Regions from separate parts of the Metabacillus sediminilitoris genome, predicted to be linked through region 2. Evidence: a T-box and tRNA genes for the amino acid it is inferred to sense, from the RefSeq annotation. Region 2 holds a T-box; the other holds one or more tRNA genes.
The links. A T-box is a leader RNA that pairs with one kind of tRNA and senses whether it is charged. The one in region 2 lies ahead of GMB29_RS20455 (valine--tRNA ligase), so its partner is inferred to be a tRNA-Val.

Region 1 (3,428 bases), 2.4 Mb from region 2:
AGATTGTGTTAAATCTATATATTTTTCTAAAGGTAATGAATAGGAACTTCACTAACTAAAAAGTTCCTATCTTTTTTATATAATTCCTCAACAATCTGGCCCGATTGATGAATATAAGTTAAAAACCTCTCTTAAACTAAACTTCCCAGTTAGCCATCCATGAAGCGAAAAATCGGCGCTTCACCACAAAGAATGAAAATATATTGAATCCGTCGATACTGTTCCTAAGGCTGGAAGAGGAAGGTCGATAAACTATGGTGCCTTAGAGCCCTTCCGTTAGTCTGACTCCAACGACCACGGTGCATCATAAACTGTCGCTCCCTTGCGGGAAGCACTCATGGTAGATTAATCCTAATTCTGATTGTTGCACCAGCCTCCAATTTTCAAGCCCAGAAAGGAAGATTTCAATGGATGTTATCATTGAAAAATGGTGAAGACGATCCTGAAAAACTAGCAAACTTCGCTCGTCGTACAATGAAACGAAAAAAGGAAGAACTTGAATTAGCACTTCGGGGCTATGTAAACCCACACCAACGTTTGATTTGAAAACCATTTTAACTCATATTGATTTTCTAAGTGAGCAAATTGAAATGTTGGATCAAGAGATAGCTCAAAGAGTAAGCTCTTATCAGGAAGATATAGAACGACTCGATTCCATTCCTGGTATCGCAACTAGAATGACTGAGCAAATCTTAGCTGAAATTGGTACGGACATTGGAAACCGATTCCCGACTGCCGCACATCTATGTTCATGGGCAGCCTTATTTTCCTGGACACAATGAGAGCGCAGGTAAAAGAAAATCTAGCAGATATAAGAAGGGAAAAAAGTATTTAAGATCCGCATTAACAGAAGCAGCTCAATCAGTTAGAGGGTCAAAAAACTATCTCGGTGCACTGTATAGACGTACAGCTGGACGAAAAGGAAAGAAAAAGGCAGCAATTGTAGTCGCCCACGCGATGTTGCGAATCGCATATTACCTTCTAACCAGAAAAGAAATGTATGTTGACTTAGGCGAAGATTATTTTGATAAACAAAGACAAGTATCTATTGTGCGCCATTCGGTTCGGAGACTAGAGAACCTAGGGTAGCAGCTAATCAAATTGATGCCTTGCTTGCGAAATAACCACAGAAGTAAGGTTACGGCACCAAATCGGCACCAAAGGTTATGCGATTGACGACTTTTGTGCCGATATAAAAAACAAAAAAAGCCCCAATCCCTTATATACCAAGGAATTGAAGCTTTTATCTCAGATGACCTGTGAGGGACTTGAACCCCCGACCCCTTCCCTGTCAAGGAAGTGCTCTCCCACTGAGCTAACAAGTCGTTTCAAATGTAGGTTTTTTAAGAATTTTACATTACTTTGTAGATACTGACCACTAACCTTCTATTGGTTATATAATTTATTGTAAAGTGGTCATCATACTCCGTCAACTATAAACTCACCCTCTACATCAAATATATCGGTCTTTTGAAGATTACATTGGAGTGAAAAGTCACTCCTTAAATTCGAGAGTCTAGAAAGTCAATTATAAAGAGGATTTTAAGTTAAGAATCCTCTTTAAATATTATTATTTGTAAATTAGACAGAATTACATTTCTTATTGTTTCGATTTTCTTCTATGTAGATAAAACCCCCCAACAATTCCAGTTGGGACTAATACTAAACCACCAATTAGAATTTGTTTATTCCGCTCTTCTCGCTCTTCTTTTCCTTTTTTATAATATTTATTGTATAAATTTACTGCATTATTGTTATTCTTAAATTTAACTGGTATCGATAGTTCTTCAGCACTCTTACCAGCTTCAAACGCTTCTTCACGCAACTCTTCATCTTCTTCATTTGAATCAAATCCATTTTTATGTTGCTTTTGAAGATTGGAATATTCTTTATACTGGTCATCAGCTTTATACTTTGTCGTTGTAAACGCCAAGTCGTAACCTCGTTGATATGCTTCATCTTCTTTTGCATTATATCCATTTTCAAATCCTTGCTTAAAGGATATCTTGTATAATTCGGGAACGTCTTTAGGAATAGTAAAAGTCTGTTGATTATACCCTGCTTCATAGCCTTCCTTTTCATATGTTTCTTGTAAATGTTTAATCCTTTCGTCCTCACCTTTTTTAAAGCCTTCTTCAAATGCTTGTTTTGTTTCGTCTTCACTAGCATATTTAGAAGGGATATTGATGTCTTCATGTGTTAAACCTTGTTGATGCCCTTCTTCTTTTGCTTTTTCAGTTTGCTGCATCACTTGAATAACTTTTTTGTATCCAGCTGCAAAGCCTTTATTCCAATATTCAGTTTGGGAGGAGTTAGTTTGTGGATTTTGCTGAACTACTTTGTTTTCAAAATCTATTTTTCCTTGCTGGAATCCTATTTTCTCTCCTGCTTGATAATCCTCTTCTTGTTGTTTTTGAATCTCAGCAGCTTTTTTTGCTTCACCTTCCGTATATCCAGCTTCATAGCCTGCTTCATACCAACTATAGTCAGCGTTTGATAATTCAGCATATTTCTCTTCATGAAAATCTACAAATACTTCACCGTTATACCCATTTTGATATCCAATATCATAACCTTCATTTTGTAATTCTTCGTAATGAACTTCTAGTTCTTCTTCAGTCATAACTGGAACATCATTTGAATAATTAGAGTCAGAGGAAGTACCACTTGAACCAGAAGATGATGAACTATCCGCTCCACCATGCCCATGATACTCACCATACTCTAATCCCCATTTTTCGCAATTGGTGCGACAAGTATGTTTTCCAAAACTATCAGTATTTCCCGGATGCGCTTTCACTTCTTGGCATATAAAAATTAATAAAATTGAAGTCGCCAAGACGATAAAATTTCTTTTCAATCTTTCCACCTTCTCCAGTCTTTGTTAAGTATGTCTATTGTACTTAATAAACCAAAGAAATAATGTCGAATCTTGTATAGAATTGAAATAATAGATAAATATGAACTATACAACTATGAATCAAAAGTATCCTTATTGACTTTCTAATACTTTTATATAATTTAAAAATCTTTATTCTTTTCATCTTTAATTCGTTTATATTTATATAATTCCACTAAAAAGAGCGCTAACTAGCGCTCCCTTTATCATATTGCTATACATTTCTTTCTTTACTTGTAATAGGTTCGTATTGACTACGGTTAAAATCCATTATGTGTGATTTAACCTACTATACACCTTAAGCTTAATTGAGTGGGTTTAAAATGTGGAAATATACCCCCATCGTACTAAATAGATTAATAAACTATTCCTATTCCTTCTTTTATTCCTTTTTCTATTTGACCAATTTTCTATTATACTCACTAACACTTTTATAAACATTAACAAGATAATCCTTTAACTAAATTATGTGCTGACTGTTTCATTGAATTGTTAGTCAATATCATTTACTTGAATTTTACAACTAAAG
Region 2 (3,428 bases):
TGAAGCCATTATTAAGTCAATATGATATTCAACCTGAATATATAGAGGAAATAAGCCAAAAGACAATAAAGGTTTATGCAAATACTGGCACGTATGTGCTGAAAAAGCTTACAAATAAAGGTAACCCTTCTTTTATTGATACATTATCAACCTTATCACAACAAAAATACTCCAGTTATGTACCAATCGTGAAAAATAGAAACCAGCAATTTATTTCGTATCATAATGGTGAGTACTATTATCTGATGCCTTGGCTTGTTAATGAAACAGAGGATGAGCTTGATGCACGCCATCAATATTTATTTAAAGAGATTGCCAAAATGCATAGTCGTACGGAAAAAGAAATAAAACTAAACGGGCAAGAAGCCAAATTACATTATGAAACATTATCAAAGAGATGGGATGAAACAAAGTTATTTTATGAATCATTTGTTGATCAATGTGAACAAAGACTATATCTTTCTCCGTTTGAATTACAAGCAGTCACTTATTTTATTGAAGTAAGTCGTGCTATAGATTTCTCTAGAAAAAATTTAGAAGAATGGTCAGAGAAAATGGAAGAAAAGGAGAAAACAAGAATTGTCTTAAATCATGGCAAGATATCTGCCCATCACTTTTTATATGATGAGAATGGTTCAGGACGATTAACTAATTTTGAACAAGCAAAATATGGTGCACCAATTGATGATTTCCTTCTGTTTTTGAATCGAACAGCAAAAACCTTTCCAACTCAATGTGATGACTGTATAAACTGGTTTTATACGTACCAGAAGATCTATCCTTATACTGAGGCAGAAATGCAATTATTTTTAAGCTATTTGGCTTATCCGGACAAAATATGCCGTGTCATTAAGAGCTATGTACGTAAAGGTAAAAATCAATCTGAACAAGAAAGCAATAAACAATTAGTGAAAGCATATTGGCATTTTAAAAACATCGAATACTTTGTTATGAAGATTCATGAAATTGAAGAGAAAAAAAAATTGCAAGCAGAAACGGCTAGTAATTAGCAGAAACAAAAATCATGTCAGACCACTCTTTTAAGAGGTCTGACATTTCTTTTTAATAATGAAATGATCTTAATTGTTCTAGCGTGTATGAAGTGCTTGACGTCATTCTTATATCCAATCGTAACGAAAGGCAGCAGCAAGCACGATCAATAGAGCTAATAAAAGAACATCAAAAGATGTTGGAAAGAAAACTGTTCGAATTCCTTGAAAGATCGTTAATGGAATAATAATTTGAATACCGATCTCCCTAATTTGTCTTGCCCATGGCGGGAGTGTGTAGGGATTAAACCGCCGTTTCATGCACAACTCCTCCTCGTTATATGCCTTTACCTTAAAAAGTAAACCCCTCATGTAAATGACCTTTCAAAGCATATACACCTGAAAAAATCAATCTCTATGTTCATGATGGCGGGAATCTACTTATATCAAAATATGAAGAACAGACTTAAATGGTTCCTGTATAGAAAAAGAGAAAAATGGCGAAGATATTGACGAAAAAATGATTTTTTTAGTAATATAGAATAGGATCAATTACATACAACAATAAACATTGATTGGGAAGAGTACAATTGTTATCTCTTTACAGAGAGAGAAATCATTTTGCTGGAAGGTTTCTTACGCAGATACATTGGAATGTCGCCCATGAGTTGCTTCTTTGAATTGTTAGTAGGAGAAGCCGGTAAAGACCGTTATCATATTGAGAGCATAGACTAATACTATGTATGAGCATCTTATTTGCCCTTGGCTGATCAAAGAGCTTTTACATTTTTGTCTATGAAAAAAGGTGGTACCGCGAAAAATATTCTCCTTTCGTCCTTTTATTGGATGGAAGGAGTTTTTATTTTGTACATAAAAGTTTTGATTACAGTTTTTTTGAGGAGGAAACATGATGGGAAATAATGAACAACAACATGAATTACCAACAAAGTATGATCCACAATCAATTGAAAAAAACCGCTATTCGTTTTGGTTAGAAGGAAAGTACTTCGAGGCAACAGGTGATGAAAAAAAGCAGCCATACACAGTCGTCATTCCACCACCTAATGTTACAGGTAAGCTTCACTTAGGACATGCATGGGATACAACGTTGCAAGACATTGTGACACGTATGAAAAGAATGCAAGGTTTTGATGTATTATGGCTTCCAGGTATGGACCACGCAGGGATCGCAACTCAGGCAAAGGTTGAAGCAAAGCTACGTGAAGAAGGCAAATCACGCTATGACCTTGGCCGTGAAAAATTCGTTGAAGAAACATGGAAATGGAAAGAAGAATATGCAGGCCATATACGTGAACAATGGTCAAAAATCGGTCTTGGCTTAGACTACTCCCGTGAACGTTTTACACTTGATGAAGGCTTGTCAAAGGCTGTGCGTGAAGTATTTGTTACGTTATATAAGAAAGGCCTTATCTACCGTGGAGAATATATTATTAACTGGGATCCACAAACGAAAACAGCCCTTTCTGACATTGAGGTAATTTATAAAGATGTCCAAGGTGCATTCTACCATATGAACTATCCATTAGCAGATGGAACAGGTTCAATCGAAGTAGCAACAACACGTCCTGAAACAATGCTTGGTGATACCGCTGTTGCTGTACATCCAGAGGATGAGCGCTATAAGCATCTTATTGGGAAGAACGTTGTGTTGCCAATTGTTGGCCGTGAAATTCCGATCGTTGGTGATGACTACGTTGATATGGAATTTGGTTCGGGTGCGGTTAAAATTACACCAGCACATGATCCAAATGACTTTGAAGTTGGAAATCGTCATAATTTAGAACGGATTCTTGTCATGAATGAAGATGGCACGATGAATGCAAACGCGGGAATCTATAATGGATTAGACCGATTTGAATGCAGAAAGAAAATTGTGAAGGATCTGCAAGATCAAGGCGTTTTATTCAAAATTGAAGAGCATATGCATTCTGTTGGTCATAGTGAAAGAAGCGGTGCAGTTGTCGAGCCTTATCTTTCAACACAATGGTTTGTTAAAATGCAGCCATTAGCAGACGAAGCGATTAATCTTCAGCAGTCTGAAGGCAAAGTCAACTTTGTTCCTGATCGTTTTGAAAAAACGTATTTACGCTGGATGGAAAACATCCGTGACTGGTGTATCTCTCGTCAGCTTTGGTGGGGACATCGTATTCCTGCTTGGTACCATAAAGAAACTGGGGAAGTTTACGTTAATCAAGAGCCGCCAGCAGATATCGAAAACTGGGATCAAGACCATGATGTTTTAGATACATGGTTTAGTTCAGCTCTTTGGCCGTTCTCGACAATGGGCTGGCCTGATACAGAAGCAGCTGATTTTAAACGTTATTACCCGACAGATGTCCTTGTAACGGGCTATGATATTATTTTCTTCTGGGTATCAAGAATGATTTTCCAAGGACTTGAGTTTACTGGAAAACGCCC

Region 1: it encodes a tRNA-Val, which carries the amino acid that the T-box ahead of GMB29_RS20455 (valine--tRNA ligase) is inferred to sense. The anticodon was not compared.

What each region holds. Positions count from the first base shown of each region.
Region 1 covers NZ_CP046266.1:1,072,521-1,075,948, reverse strand. Annotated here, with positions in the region: gene GMB29_RS27610 (hypothetical protein) at 412-546, shown strand; gene GMB29_RS27605 (IS110 family transposase) at 591-782, shown strand; gene GMB29_RS05440 (transposase) at 703-1,089, shown strand; tRNA gene GMB29_RS05435 (tRNA-Val) at 1,254-1,325, opposite strand; gene GMB29_RS05430 (hypothetical protein) at 1,601-2,860, opposite strand.
Region 2 covers NZ_CP046266.1:4,240,187-4,243,614, reverse strand. Annotated here, with positions in the region: gene ysxE (spore coat protein YsxE) at 1-1,010, shown strand, start outside; gene GMB29_RS20460 (hypothetical protein) at 1,119-1,310, opposite strand; T-box leader at 1,552-1,831, shown strand; gene GMB29_RS20455 (valine--tRNA ligase) at 1,897-3,428, shown strand, end outside.